2 regions of the Blautia sp. MSJ-36 genome follow, and region 2 is predicted to be linked to the other one. Evidence: predicted binding sites of a transcription regulator. Region 2 holds the regulator's gene; the other holds the start of a gene.
What was found. The regulator Rex, encoded in region 2, represses fermentation and respiration genes when NADH is low (regulators of the CRP and FNR family bind a similar motif). The targets are predictions, from matches to a motif close to ATTGTTAANTANTTAACAAT.
Positions count from the first base shown of each region.

Region 1: pckA (phosphoenolpyruvate carboxykinase (ATP)) is a predicted target of Rex. The motif match lies at 1,862-1,881, and genes of this name have one in related genera.

Region 1 is NZ_JAHLPQ010000004.1:115,354-123,465, forward strand. It holds gene pckA (phosphoenolpyruvate carboxykinase (ATP)) at 96-1,700, opposite strand; gene KQI39_RS04875 (YoaK family protein) at 1,912-2,556, opposite strand; gene KQI39_RS04880 (LysR family transcriptional regulator) at 2,723-3,601, shown strand; gene KQI39_RS04885 (PRD domain-containing protein) at 3,607-4,434, opposite strand; gene KQI39_RS04890 (PTS transporter subunit IIABC) at 4,686-6,911, opposite strand; gene KQI39_RS04895 (ABC transporter ATP-binding protein) at 7,234-8,112, shown strand, end outside.
Region 2 is NZ_JAHLPQ010000001.1:191,691-199,802, forward strand. It holds gene KQI39_RS00880 (pyridoxamine kinase) at 1-104, shown strand, start outside; gene KQI39_RS00885 (inositol monophosphatase family protein) at 125-898, shown strand; gene KQI39_RS00890 (YfhO family protein) at 893-3,505, opposite strand; gene KQI39_RS00895 (ABC-F family ATP-binding cassette domain-containing protein) at 3,544-5,460, opposite strand; gene KQI39_RS00900 (redox-sensing transcriptional repressor Rex) at 5,675-6,322, shown strand; gene KQI39_RS00905 (NAD(P)H-hydrate dehydratase) at 6,383-7,900, shown strand; gene alr (alanine racemase) at 7,897-8,112, shown strand, end outside.

The DNA of each region.
Region 1 (8,112 bases), on a different contig from region 2:
TAAATCCCTTGTTAGTCAAGCCAAATATGAAAACCGGGAGCAGCTAAATCCGCTCCCGGTTAAGTTTACGATCTGTATTCAGTTGGAATGATCGATTATGCCTGCGGGCCAGCAGCAACGAGTGCTTTACCAGCAGCATTTCCTTCATATTTAACAAAGTTCTTAACAAATCTTGCAGCAAGATCTTTAGCCTTTGTCTCCCACTCTGCAGCGTCTGCATATGTGTCACGTGGGTCAAGGATTGCAGGATCTACGCCTGGAAGCTCTGTCGGAACCTCGAAGTTGAAGAATGGGATCTTCTTTGTCGGAGCTTTAAGAATAGATCCGTCAAGGATAGCATCGATGATACCACGAGTATCTTTGATGGAGATACGTTTTCCAGTTCCGTTCCATCCTGTGTTAACGAGGTATGCTTTCGCACCGCTCTTCTCCATTTTCTTAACGAGCTCCTTAGCATATTTTGTCGGGTGAAGCTCAAGAAATGCCTGTCCGAAGCAAGCGGAGAATGTAGGAGTAGGCTCTGTGATTCCACGCTCTGTACCAGCAAGTTTAGCTGTGAATCCGGAAAGGAAGTAGTACTGTGTCTGCTCCGGTGTCAGGATAGATACTGGAGGAAGTACGCCGAATGCATCTGCGGACAGGAAGATAACTTCTTTAGCTGCCGGTGCAGAAGATACCGGGCGAACGATGTTCTCGATGTGGTTGATCGGGTAGGAAACACGTGTGTTCTCTGTTACGCTCTTGTCAGCAAAGTCGATCTTTCCATCTTTATCAAGTGTTACGTTCTCAAGAAGAGCGTTTCTCTTGATCGCATTGTAGATGTCCGGCTCAGACTCTTTGTCAAGGTTGATAACCTTAGCGTAGCATCCACCCTCGAAGTTGAATACTCCGTTGTCATCCCAGCCGTGCTCGTCATCACCGATCAGGAGACGCTTAGGATCTGTGGAAAGTGTTGTTTTACCTGTTCCGGAAAGACCGAAGAAGATTGCTGTGTTCTCTCCGTTAAGGTCTGTATTTGCAGAGCAGTGCATGGAAGCGATGCCCTTAAGCGGCAGATAGTAGTTCATCATAGAGAACATACCTTTCTTCATCTCTCCGCCGTACCATGTATTTACGATAACCTGCTCACGGCTTGTAATGTTGAACATTACAGCTGTCTCAGAGTTAAGACCCAGCTCTTTGTAGTTCTCAACTTTAGCCTTGGATGCGTTGTAAACAACGAAATCTGGCTCAAAGTTCTCAAGCTCCTCAGCTGTTGGCTGAATGAACATGTTTGTTACGAAGTGTGCCTGCCAAGCAACCTCAACGATGAAACGGATAGCCATACGTGTATCTTTGTTAGCTCCGCAGAATGCATCTACTACGAAAAGTCTCTTGTTGGAAAGCTCTTTCTTAGCAAGATCTTTAACTGCAGCCCATGCTTCCTGAGTTGCCGGATGGTTATCGTTTTTGTACTCATCGGATGTCCACCAAACTGTGCCTTTGGAGTTCTCATCCATAACGATATATTTGTCTTTAGGGGAACGTCCTGTGTAGATACCTGTCATTACGTTGACAGCACCAAGCTCGCTGACCTGACCTTTCTCAAATCCCTCAAGCTCCGGTTTGGTCTCTTCCTCGAATAATGTCTCGTAAGAAGGATTGTACACGATCTCAGTTGTTCCGGTAATACCATACTTTGTTAAATCGATTTTTGCCATCTTAACATTTACCTCTCTTCTTTAATAGTAATTATGATAGCCACCTACTTTTGCAGGTTTTTGTCATCCTGCCATAGGAATTGGTCATTCCAACATCCCTATCCACAATTATACATAAATTGTACGTAAAAGCAACCAAAAAAATTCATTTTCCGCAAAAAAATGATAAATCTTTAACAGTATATGCCTCATATCCGACGTATCTTCTCTGTTATCCCTGTTTTTCAATAAACATCAGAACAAAACTGATCAGAAGAAGCACACTGGAGACCCAGATTGCCTGAAACCCCAGATGCAGGGAAAGATTTCCTCCACACCCTGCTCCAAGGGCAAAAAACAGAATGATCCCAAAGTAATAAAGAGCCTGTTTCAGCTGCTCCGGTTTCCGGTCGCGAAGATAAACAGACAATGCCGCCGTACCGCTTCGTAAATTTCCGATACACATGGTGCTTGCGTAGGAATAGCCTCCTACCTTCCGGAAGGTCTGTACCTGCATGGCGCAGGAAAAAGATACCAGTGCGGTTGCCAGCATATCCAGTTTTCCCGGCATAAATCCCACCCCAAAAAGGATCAGGATCTCGATCAGCAGGATCATCTGCCTCCAGTGAAGTTTTTTTGCATATTTAAAAGTACTCTGGATCCGCTCCGCAGCTACCACGCCGATGGCAAAAGCAAGGATCGGAAACAGATATCTTAATCCTTCTCCCCACTGTCCTGTCATAAAATTCTGGCTCATCAGCACCACGTTACCGGTCTGGGCGTTGGAAAACACCTCATCTCTTGTAAAATATGTGTAGGCATCCTGAAATCCGCCGGACATTGCCAGAAATACACTTGTAATGAAAGCTTCTGACATCTGTCGGTCTGCGTTCTGCAGCTTTCTGCCTCCTGAAACCACTCCAAATCACTCCCGTCATTGATTTTTTTCCTCGGGTGTATTATAGTTTGCTCAGAAGCAAATGTAAAAAGTATTATTAATATCGTAAACATATTAAAATCATATCACAGGATGGAGACTATACATGATCACTTACGACTACTACCGGATCTTTTATTATGTAGCCCAGTATAAGAGTTTTACCAAGGCAGCACGGGCTCTTCATAACAACCAGCCAAATATCACCCGCTGTATGAACAACCTGGAACAGGAGCTGAAATGCACTCTTTTTCTCCGCTCCAACAAGGGAATTGCCCTTACACCGGAAGGCCGCCAGCTCTACGAACACGTTGCCCTGGCTTTTGAACAGCTGAGTATTGGGGAAGAGGAGATACGACAGAACGGGGAGCTGGAGCATGGCCTGGTTTCCATCGGTGCCAGTGAAAATGCCCTGCGTCTGATCCTTCTGGAAAAACTGGAGCTGTTCCGCGAACAATATCCTCATGTGCGCCTGCGCCTTTTCAACCATTCTACTCCCCAGGCTGTACAGGCACTGAAAAATTATGCGGTGGATTTCGCCATTGTCACTACTCCGATCTCCATCCGCAAGCCTTTACAGAAAAAAAGCCTCCTGCGTTACCGGGAGATTCTTGTGTGCGGAAGCAAATATAAGGATCTGACCACTGCTCCTATCAGCATCCATGAACTTCAGGATCTGCCTTTTGTAGGTCTTGCGGAAGGGACCAGCACCAGAGAAATGTATATGAATTACTTTATGGAAAACCGTGTCTCTTTTCATCCGGATATTGAGGCTGCAACTACAGACCAGGTCCTTCCCATGATCGTCCACAATCTGGGAATCGGTTTTTATCCGGAACCTCTTGCCCAGGAAGTGATCGATGACGGGAAGGTTTTTGCCCTTCAGCTTAAGGAGCCCCTTCCACAAAGAGAAGTCTGCTTAGTCACAAACAGCAGTACTACCATGAGTACTGCTGTCAAAAAAGCTATTGAATTTATTGCGTAAATAGTTTACTGCTCCACGGTTCGCTCGATATGCATGGCAAGATATCCGATCTCGATGGGATCCAGCTTTTTGCCAAGACTTTTCCCCAAGCTCTCGCAGACATCTTCTGCGATCCTGTAGGATTCCGGATATTTTTCTTCTATATAATCATTCATATCCAGTTTCAGTGTCTCCCCTGTGGAGACACGGGCTACCATATATTTGATGTGATTCATCATACGGTTGTAGGACAGGGAGATGACGTCAATCTTTTTTCCTGTGGCCATCTCGATCATGGCGATACATTCCCGGACAGTTCTTGCTGTCTGCATGGCAACGGACACCTTCTCATCTCCAAGTGCGGAGTGAATGTGAAGGGCAACATATCCCACCTCGTGATCATCGATCTCAATATCCATCCGCTCTTTCAGGATTTTCTTCAGAACTTCCGCCACCTTGAATTCGCTGTAAAAAAGCACCTTGATGTCGTCCGTCAGGGGATTGCTGATCTGCTCATGGTTCCGGATACGCCCCACTGCAAAAGAAATATGGTCTGCAAGTGGAAACAGGATTCCCTTATCTATGGTGTCCCCGAAAGTTTTTTCCGCTTCTCTTAAGATCTCATCTGCGATCTCAAGGAACTCCGGCGCCACACTTTTTGCCAGCTCTTTTGCCGAACCGCGTTCTGTCTCCTGAGCCAGTCTGTAAAGGGTGCAGCCGGAAGGCATCTCAAAACGCTGGCTGACCTTTTTTCCGAATCCCACACCTTTTCCCAGAAGCACATATTCCTGGTTTTCTTCCATATTTATGGCAATGACGCCGTTATTGTTCAATACCTTGCTCACTCTGTACATCTTTTTTCCCCACCATCTTTATATATCCTGCTGCTTTTCCACATTCTACCTTATTTTTTTCACCATCTGCCCCGGATATTCTGTCAGCATTTCTGTCTGCAGCTGTCGATTTTCTTTATCGTAACAGAATCTGTCTTTCGTGTAAAGCTCTTCTGACGGACAGTTGTTTTCTTTGCCACAGAAAAAGCGCGCCCGGGCATTAGGCGCGCTTTTCACAAAACCAATCCTCTATATTATTGCTGAAAAATTTCCTATTCTTCCACAGTCTCCACTGCGAACAGCGGCTCTCCCGCCTTGATCTCTCCGTTTGCCAGAAGGCGTACTCTCTGGTTGTCTTCGATCTCTGTGCAGAGGATCGGGGAACATAAGGACGGAGCATTTTCTGTGAGATACGGGATATCGATCTTCATCAGTGGTTCGCCTTTTTTCACATGCTGTCCCTGCTCTACCAGGATCTCGAAACCTTTTCCTTCCAGTTTCACGGTGTCGATTCCGATATGGAGAAGCATCGGAAGATCTGTATCTGTCTGGAATCCGATAGCATGTTTTGTGTCAAAAATAAACTCTACCTCGCCGTCTTCCGGAGCACAGATCACCGGATCCTTCGGTGTGACTACGGCACCTTCTCCCATCATTCCTTCCGCAAAGCCTTCATCCGGCGCTGTGGAAAGATCTGCAGCGATACCGGTTACCGGGCTGTAGATGATGGCAGTTTTGAGGACTTTTTTCTCTGGCTGAGTGCTGGATGCGGATGGCTGAACATCTGCTGTAGACTCTGCATCAGACTGACTCTGGTTTCCCGCATTGTCTGTCTCTGCATTCTTAGCACCTTCAAAATACTCATTGGGCGCAGTCTCCAGATAATCCTCCAGTTTGGATTTGATCACAGTTACCTGCGGACCATAGATGATCTGGACACCCTGGCCTTTTTTCACGATTCCTCTGGAACCTGTTGTTTTCAGAATGTCGTCGTTGACTCTTGAAGAATCATGGACAGTGATACGAAGTCGTGTTGCACAGCAATCCACATCACTGATATTTTTCTTTCCGCCAAGACCATCTGTGATGGCTTCACTTACCAGATCTGCGGATGCGCTTCCTGCTGCTCCACTGTCTTTTCCAGCTTCTTTTCTTGCGTTTACATCTGCTTTTGTGTAGAGCTTTGTTTCCACATCGTCATCTTCACGTCCCGGAGTCTTGAAGTCGAACTTTTTGATCAGGAAAGTGAAGATCACATAGTAAAGAATGAAGTAAATAATACCAACCGGGATGATTCTCAGCCAGCTTGTCTTTGCATTTCCCTGAAGGATTCCGAACAGGAACAGATCCAGGAAACCGCCGGAGAAAGTAAGTCCTACTGCAATGTTCAGCATATGCGCGATCATATAAGCCGCGCCTGCAAGAACAACCTGTACTGCGAACAGTGCCGGGGCTACGAACAGGAAGGAGAACTCCAGCGGCTCTGTAATTCCTGTGAGCATACATGCCAGTGCTGCGGAAAGAAGAAGTCCACCTGCTGCTTTTTTCTTCTCAGGCTTCGCACAGCGGTACATGGCAAGGGCTGCTCCCGGAAGACCGAAGATCATGAAAATGAACTCTCCGGAAAAATATCTTGTTGCATCTGCGCTGAAATGCGCTACATTTGCAGAATCTGCAAGCTGGGCGAAGAAGATGTTCTGTCCGCCCTGTACCATCTGGCCTGCAACTTCCATAGTTCCGCCTACAGCTGTCTGCCAGAATGGCATATAAAATACGTGGTGAAGTCCGAATGGGATCAGCGCACGCTTGATAATACCAAAGATCAAAGTTCCGATATAACCGCTGCCTGTTACAAGGCCGCCCAGAGCATAAATACCATTCTGAACTACCGGCCATACAAAATACATCAGGATTCCCACAAACATATATACAATGGTGGAAATGATCGGCACGAATCTGGAACCGCCGAAGAAAGAAAGTGCGTTTGGAAGCACGATCTTATGAAAACGGTTGTGCAGTGCCGCGACACCAAGACCAACGATAATACCGCCGAACACACCCATCTGTAAGGACTGGATGCCGCAGACAGAAGTTACGGTACCTTCCAGAACGCTTTTTGCGATCTGTCCGTCTGCTGTGATCTTGTCATTTACTACCAGCATACCATTGATGGCTACGTTCATAACGAAGTAAGCGATCAGTGCGGAAAGAGCTGCTACCTCTTTCTCTTTTTTTGCCATACCGATGGCAACTCCTACTGCAAAGATCAGGGGCAGGTTATCAAATACCGCACTTCCGACTTTGTTCATGATGATCAGGAGTGCATTTAAGATGGTTCCGTCTCCCAGGATCTTCTGAAGTCCATAGGTTGCAATGGTCGTCTCATTTGTGAAGGAACTGCCGAATCCAAGAAGCAGGCCTGCCACAGGAAGGATTGCGATGGGGAGCATAAAGGAACGTCCCACACGCTGCAAAACTCCGAAAATCTTGTCTTTCATGTTTTCTCTCTCCTTTTCTTTCGACGTTCTGGAGAGGAATCTTTTAAGTGGGCAACAAAAAAAGACACCAACCCCCATAAACGTCAAATAAAAAATAATAACATTTATGACTGGTTAATGCCTGCTTATCAGTTACACACCAAATCTGAAATACACTATACGGGTTTTACTCTTCTGTGTCAAGGAGTAAATTGCATTTTCCTGAAATTTCCTTATCTTGACTTTATTCTTTCTTATGTTAAGATAAACATAGACTGTCTGACAGCAATGTTTTCGACGCAGTCAGACCACACATTTCATAAAAAACGGAGGTACTTTTTCGATGAATACCATCAAGAAATTCATCCACTACTATGGCCCGTACAAAGCGGTCTTTTTTATTGACCTGATCTGTGCGGCCGTTATCAGTCTGGTGGATCTTGCCTATCCCCAGATCCTTCGTACGATGACAAAAACACTCTTTACACAGGATAAGGTTATGATTCTTCATGCCCTCCCTGTGATCGCAGTTTCTCTTTTTGTTATGTACATTGTGCAGAGTCTCTGCAAATATTATGTCACCTATCAGGGACATATGATGGGCGCAAACATGGAGCGTGATATGCGCCGGGAGCTTTTTGACCATTATCAGGAGCTTTCTTTTTCCTATTACAGCCGGAATAATTCCGGCCAGATGATGAGCAAGCTGGTCAGTGACCTTTTTGATATTTCCGAGTTTGCACATCACGGACCTGAGAATCTTTTTATCTCTCTGGTAAAAATTGTCGGTGCTTTTATCTTCCTGTTCTTTATCAACAAGAAGCTGGCACTGCCGCTGATCATCCTGGTGATCGTGATGTTTGTTTTTTCTTTCCGCCAGAATGCAAAAATGCAGGAAACCTTCATGGAAAACCGCCGTAAGATCGGTGATGTGAACGCAAGTCTTCAGGATACACTTTCCGGTATCCGTGTGGTGCAGTCTTTTGCAAATGAGGACATTGAGCGGGAGAAATTTAAAAAAAGCAATGAAGCGTTCCTTGTTTCCAAAAGGGATAATTACCACTGCATGGGCGGTTTCATGAGTTCCAACCTGTTTTTCCAGGGGATGATGTATCTTGTGACTCTGGTTTACGGCGGTTATCTGATCGCCCAGGGCGAGATGCAGGCTGCGGATCTTGCCATGTATGCCCTGTATATCGGAATCTTTATCAGTCCGATCCAG
Region 2 (8,112 bases):
CGGTGGAGTTTATTTCCACATCAATCAGAGACGCAGTATCAGAAGGAACAGACCGTAATGACGGGGTATGCTTTGAAGCGCATCTAGGTATGTTACTTTCATAATAAAGAAAAGGGGAAAAATCATGATTTCAGCAGAAGAACAGAAAAAAGTAATTGCTCTTGTAAAACAGACAAAAGAACTGATTTTAAAAGAGATGAATAACGAAGAAGTAATGGTAAAGGGAGCTGCTAACTATGTGACAAATGTGGATCTGGCCGTGCAGAACTTTCTGAAAGAGGAACTTGGAAAAGCATTTCCGGAGATTTCCCTGATCGCGGAAGAAAAAGAAAACCTGGGACTTTCCAGAGAAAAAACTTACTGGATTCTGGATCCTATTGACGGTACTACAAATCTTATTCTGGATTTTCATATGAGCGCAGTTGCATTGGGACTTTATGAAAACGGTGAGATTGTTTTCGGTATTGTATACAATCCGTTTTCCGATGAACTGTTCCACGGAGCCAAGGGAGAGGGCGCTTATCTTAATGGAAAGAGAATCCATGTATCCGATACCGAAGATTTTGGGGATGCGGTAATTTCCTATGGCTCCACTCCTTACACAAAAGAAGAAGCAAAAAATCTTTTTCCGATTTTTTATCACATCTTTATGAAATGTGCGGATTTCCGTCGTACCGGATCTGCAGAACTCGATATGTGTTATGTTGCCTGTGGAAGGGAGCATGGATATATTGAACGTGACCTGAAACCCTGGGATTATTCTGCGGGAACCATTATTCTTCGTGAAGCAGGCGGTATTGTGAAGAACTGGAAAGGCGAGGAACCGTCCTATCTGAAAAATGAGGACATCCTCGCCTGTGCGCCGCAGTTTGCGGAAATTCTTCTAAAAGAATTATAATTTATTTTTTTGTAACCGATTTTTGTGTTCAAAAAGGGAGATCAGCAGCGTGAGCAGGATTCCGGAAACAGAGAGAAGAATTCCGGCGCGGATTCCCGGGCAGATGTAACGAAGCTCGATCTGGTTTTTCCCTTCTGTCAGAGGAATAGAATACATGCAGTCATCCAGAAGGCCGGCAGTAATCTGCTGGCCGTTTCTGTATATTTTCCAGCCTTTGTCGTAAGGGATGGATAGATAAAGCAGGGAGCTGGAATCAGCAGCAGTACAGGAAACGGAAACATGCCCGTTTTCCAGCTGGAACTCTTCCACAGCTCTGCCTGAAATCTCCTTGGAAACAGCGGCAAGGGCATCCAGATCCAGCGCGTAAAACTGTTCGCCCCCATCCCGGATGAAATATCCATTGTCTGAATGGATGGAAACTTTTGCATAAGCGGCTTCGGAAGCTGCTGGAATATAAAAAGCTGAGGGACTGAGCCACCAGGAATAACGGCTGATATAGGAGTCATTTACATTTAAAGAAGCATTTTCCATAGGGGAATCCCAGGGTATGTTTCCATATAGTGCGTAATTTCCCTCTGGAACAGAAAGGGTGTATACCTGGTCAGTGCCGGAATCGGAATCTCCTTTGGAAGAATAGGTATAGGATAACGGCCGATACAGAGAAACCGGATGTCCGCACAGAATGCTGTACAGATAATTCTGGTATACAAACGGGTCATCGGTCTGCGGAGTCTGTATAGATTCCGAATTGTCATGATAGAGAAAGGCCATCGGCAGTGCAGACGGGTTACAGTATACGGACTTTCCGTTTTCCGCCTCTATAGAATCCAGTTTTGTCAGTCCGTTAACGGGATAGGCAGACAAGGTATATTTTACTCCCAGCAGAGCATCTGCAGCAATGACAGGAGAGTTGGTAATGTTCATATTCAGACCGTTTTCACGGTAACCGATACGTTCCAGAAATTCTCTCTGCGTATCGTCCGGGGAGGAAGTATAACCGGAAATGGAACGGTAATTATAAGCCAGAGCTTCGTTATAATTTGCAGTTGCACCGTCAGTGTACTGAATCTTTGTGGAAGTCTGTGAAATCCGGTAAATGGAACTGTCCGATTCCTTGATTTCGCCGATCTGTTTCTGGGAACCCAGAGAATAAGCGGTGTACTGGCTGTTTTCGTCAGCATGGTAATCATTCATCAGAAAGCTGGCGTTAACTGCCAGTTCTGAAAGGATGATTCCTGTACAAAGCAGAGTGATAACTGCTTTTTTCCATGATTTGAAATTCCGGCTGTACATAAAAAGTCTCACAGAAATCAAGGTAACTGCAGCGTAAAAGACGGTCAGATAGATTTTTGATGTATGTTCACCGGGGTGAATATTATCCAGAAAAAACAGAAGAACCGAAAAAATGATCCATCCTCTGGAAAGAAGAACTGCGGTATGGTCATCCAAGTAAATCAGATAAAAACAGGCAGCCAGAAAGATCAGAGCGGCAATTCCCACATAGGAATATCTGCACCAGTAACTTTCCACAGTTTTGAACAATGAAAATACCATATAAAAAGGTTTCCAGTAAAAAATCAGTGCTATGACAGCAAGAAAACAGGCCAGCATACTTTTTTTCTGTGCAGATAACGTAGAAGAAAGAAAAAGGGCAATAACCGCCAGGATTACCAGAGTACCACAGAACAGAGAAGTACTGTTTGGAGTACTGTGCGCGCCCAGGTGGTAACTTTCCAGAATGGTGGGAAGCTGTCCGACGAAAGAAAAATCCTTCAATGCTGCAAGGTCCAGAGAACCACGGTTGGAATTTCCCATGGCAAGTACAGTGGGTAAAAACAGAACCGCGCTGCACATAAGCCCCAGAAACATAGAGAGGCCATAACGGAATATCATGACCAGGGCTTTTCGTGGAATATGGCTGTATTTTCTTGATGATCCCAGAAAATATAAGGCAAGTTCAAAAAGAAACCACAGGGCGGAAAATACACAGTTGATACCACCGCTGTACCAGTTAAAAAGAATCGACAATGCCACCCAGACAGAAAGCTTCCAGATGGATGATCCATGTATGATCTGATAGGTTCCCAGAAGAATCAGCGGAAGAAGATAGACACCGTCAATCCACATGATATTACTGCTCTGGGCAATGGTATACTGGCAAAGACCGTAACAGCAGGATAAAAGGACAACAAAAAAAGTTCTTGCAGATTCCGTGTTTTCTGTCAGATATTTCCGGAAGCGGTTTACAAGAAAAATACTGAAGGTCATGGAAGCCAGAGATAATTTCAGCAGTACCAGGATGTCAAAAAATGAATGGAGATTTTCTTTTGGAAAAAAGACACTCAGAAGCATAAACGGGGAGGAAAGATAATAGCTGAAAACAGCGATATTGGTACCTCCCAGTGTTTTTCCAAATGTATAAAAAATGCTGTTTTTCTGCGCCAGAACATCCTTGAAATAAGCATAAAAATCCAGATACTGAATGCTGGCATCATCCACAGCCAGTGATTTGTTGCCAAAAGGGGCATAGCCACAGGTGATAAATAAAATCAGTAAAACTGCAAAAGTAAGACCAAATGCAGAAAAATAAATGCGCTTCTTTTTCACAGGTTCCTCCTCCGGGATGATTATAACAGAGCTGGCCGTCAGGCCAGCTCTTCCCATTTTTCATAAAGTTCTTCCAGTTCTTCCGAAATGGCAGCTTTTTCACGGCTTAATTTGGTACATTCTGCCACGTTGGTGCAGACATCCGGGAGAACCATGGTATCGTCAATTTCCTTATCTCTTGTTTCCAGTTCCTCAATGCGGGCTTCCACTTTTTTCAGTTCTGCTTCCCGTTTTCGTTTCTTCGCCTGTTCTTCTTTCATCTGCTGCCAGGAAAGTTTGTTTTCGGAAACCGTTTTTTCTTCCTGAGGGGCCTCGGGAGAATCAATTCCCGGAGCATAGGCGCTGGTCAGTTCTTCTTTTTTCTCCAGATAGTAATCATAATCGCCAATGTAATTGACCACAGCCTGATTGGTAAGTTCCATGATCCTGGTTGCGGTCTGATTGATGAAATAACGGTCATGGGAGACATAAAGGACAGTACCGGTGTAACTTACCAGTGCTTCTTCAAGGATTTCCTTGGAAGCGATATCCAGATGGTTGGTAGGCTCATCCAGAATCAGGAAATTGGCTTCGGAGAGCATCAGCTTGGCAAGGGAAACACGGCCTCGTTCTCCACCGGAAAGTGCGGAGATTTCTTTAAATACATCGTCTCCGGTAAAAAGAAATGCTGCAAGCATATTTCGGATTTCGGTCTCTGTAAGAGTCGGATACGTATCGGAAATCTCCTGGAAAATAGTCTTATCCATATGAAGAACATGATGTTCCTGGTCATAATAACCGATCTGCACCTTGGAACCAAGAGAAAATTTTCCGGCATCTGCTTCGAGAAGACCATTGATAATTTTCAGCATGGTAGTTTTGCCGGTTCCGTTGTTTCCGATCAGTGCCACACGTTCGCCACGTTTGATATCAAAAGAAATATCGGAGAACAGAGTCTGTCCCGGAAATGCCTTGGAGAGTTCCTCCACATGCAGGACATCGTTTCCACTTAATACACGGGGTTCCAGGGAAATCCGCATACGATCCTGAATTTCCAGAGGTTTTTCGATACGCTGTACACGATCCAGCATCTTCTCACGGCTTTCGGCACGTTTGATAGATTTTTCTCTGTTAAAGGACTTCAGTTTGGCAATGACTGCTTCCTGATGTTTGATGTCTCTCTGCTGATTTAAGTATGCCTTGTACTGGGCATCGCGTAGCTGGGCTTTTTTAAGAGCATAAGCAGAGTAGTTTCCACTGTAGACACGGGTCTGTCCGGCCTCAATCTCCACTACCTTTGTGACAACTTTATCAAGGAAATAACGGTCATGGGAGACAATAAATACAGCTCCCGGATAATTCAGAAGGTAGGTTTCCAGCCATGAGATACTTTCCATATCCAGGTGGTTGGTAGGCTCATCCAGAAGCAGGATATCCGGTTTGGAGAGAAGCATCTTGCCAAGGGCAACACGGGTTTTCTGCCCTCCGGAAAGCGTCTCGATCTGTTTGTCAAAATCCTCTTCTGTAAAACCAAGACCCTTTAAAACACCGGTCAGTTCACTTTTGTAGGCATAACCGTTTTCCAGTTCAAACTGATGGGTAAGACGGGTGTAAGTCTCCATCAGACGGTTCAGGTCCTCGCCCTGTACATGGTTCATTTCCTGCTCCAGATTACGGATGCGGCGTTCCATATCAATGATGTGCTGCTTGGTGGTAAGAAGTTCTTCATAAATCGTATGGTGCCCGTGAATGTCCTGATACTGGGCCAGATAGCCGATATTTTTGTCACGTGCAAGAACAACATTGCCGGAATCAGCGGAAATTTCCTGCATGATGATCCGAAGAAGGGTTGTTTTTCCTGCACCGTTGCATCCGATAAGGGCCGCTTTTTCCCGGTCTTCAATATGGAAGGATGCGTCATTTAAAATTACTTTTTCGCCAAAGGCTTTGCATATATTCTGACATGATAAAATCATAAAAACTGTCCTCCTGTATAAAGAATTGTCTCTGTCTGGTCATAAAACAGGGAAAATCCTCCACCTATTATAACGGAAACCGCCAGGATTTCAAAGAAAAAATCAATTTTTTAAAAAAATATGAAGAAATTTGTACAGAACTCACAACTTTAATTGACAGGAAAATGTCAATTCGGTATAATTAACCTAGTGTAAGGTAAGGAGGAGAACTATCGTGGAGACAAAACAAATCTCGAAAGCGGTGATTAAGCGTCTGCCACGCTATTACCGCTACTTAGGAGAGCTGATGGAAGACAATGTAGAGCGTATTTCTTCCAATGAATTAAGTAAGAAGATGCATACCACAGCTTCCCAGATCCGTCAGGATCTCAATAATTTCGGCGGTTTCGGGCAGCAGGGGTATGGCTATAATGTACATTATCTTTATACGGAAATTGGTAAAATTCTCGGATTGGACATCGTTCATCCGATGATCATTTTAGGTGCCGGTAATCTGGGACAGGCACTTGCCAATTATGTGGACTTTGAGAAACGTGGCTTCAAGCTGGTGGGAATTTTTGATGTAAATCCTGTGCTTGAGGGTATTGCAGTCCGCGGACTTGAGATTCAGATGCTCAGTGAACTTCCGTTTTTCCTGAGAGAAAATAATGTAGAGATTGCAATTCTCACTCTTCCGAAGAACAAAGCCAAAGAAATGGCAGATATTCTGGTGGAGAACGGAATCAAAGCAATCTGGAATTTTGCACATCTTGATCTGGAGACACCGGATGATGTAATTGTGGAGAACGTGCATCTTTCCGAAAGTCTTATGACACTGTCTTATAATCTGAGTAAATACAGGCAGGAGCATGTGGAAAAGTAGAAAGTGTTAAGCTGCCGGAAACGGCAGCTTTCTCTATTAAGAGGGGAGGCAGGGCACAGCATGAAAAAAATTGTTACCTGCGAGGAGATGAAGAAGCTGGATGGTGCCACCATTCATCATATCGGAGTGGCATCAGAAGTTCTGATGGAGCGGGCAGCACTGAAAGTAGTAGAAGAAATAGAGAAATATCTCGAAAAAAATGAAAGAATACTGGTTGTATGCGGAAGCGGCAATAACGGAGGCGATGGTATTGCCGTTGCCAGACTGCTTTATCTGAAGGGAATCCGGGCAGAATTCTGCATGGTCGGAAACAAAGACAAAATGACCAGAGAAACGGTGCTTCAGTATAAAATTGCCACAGGATATCAGGTCCCGGAAGTGAATAACCCGGACTGGAGTGAATATACTACTATAGTAGATGCCGTGTTTGGCGTAGGCCTGGTGCGTCCGATCGAGGGACATTATGCGGAAGTTATTCATGAGATGAACAGTGCCCGGGCAAAAAAGATCGCTGTTGACATCCCATCAGGAGTAAACGGAGATACAGGCCTGGAAATGGGAATTGCCTTCAGCGCGGATCTGACTGTTACGTTTGGTTACCGGAAAAGAGGACTTTGCTTTTATCCGGGCAGATTGTATGCAGGAAAGATTGTTACCGCTGATATCGGAATCTATGAGCAGGAAGCTGTAAAGGCATCTGCATGTTGTCTGGAGCAGGAAGACCTGAAACTGTTTCCGGAGCGTGATCCCGGCGGAAATAAGGGAACTTTTGGAAAAATTCTATTTGTTGCCGGAAGCGAGGGAATGTGCGGGGCTGCTTATTTAAGCGCCAGTGCTGCTCTTCATGCCGGGGCGGGAATGGTAAAAATTCAGACAGTAGAAGAAAACAGGATTCCATTGCAGATTCTTCTTCCGGAGGCTATGGTATGCACCCGGTTTGATGAGGAATCCAACGAACAGCTTCTTTCCTGGTGTGATATCCTTGTGATTGGACCGGGACTGGGAACATCGGGGGCCAGCCGTGAGAGAGAACAGTGGTTTCTTACGGCAGCCGCCCGGGAGAAAAAGCCACTGATTCTGGATGCAGACGGACTGAATCTTCTGGCAATGCATCCTCAGTGGAAGGAATTCCTGGGTGAAAATGTTATTCTGACGCCGCATATCGGTGAGATGAGCAGACTTTGTGTAAGAACCATATCGGAAATCCAGGGAACAATTGCACAGACCGCAGTGGACTATGCGAAAGAAACCGGTACCGTATGTGTCCTGAAAGATGCCTGTACAGTAATTACAGATGGGAAAGGCGATCTGTATTTGAACCTTTCCGGTAATTCCGGTATGGCAACTGCCGGAAGCGGAGATGTGCTTTCCGGGCTTCTGGCAGGAGTATTATGTATGTATCTGAAAACGGAGGAACATCCCTCCATGGTTTTAAAGGCCGCGTTAGGTGTTTATCTTCACGGACTTTGCGGCGATCTTGCAGCCGCTGAAAAAGGAAAGCGCAGTATGCTGGCAGGCGATATCATTGAATATCTGCCCCAGGCTTTAGCGATAGGTGAAGAGGAGTCAAAATCATGAAAAAATACGAGAGAGTCAAGGCACTGGTATCTCTGGATGCCATTGCTCATAATTTTGAGGAAATGCACAGAAATGTGAAAGAAGGAACAAAAATCATTGCAGTGATCAAGGCGGATGGCTATGGCCATGGTGCGAGAGCAATTGCACATCTGATTCACGATTATGATTATATCTGGGGTTTTGCCACAGCAACGGCAGAAGAAGCGCTGGAA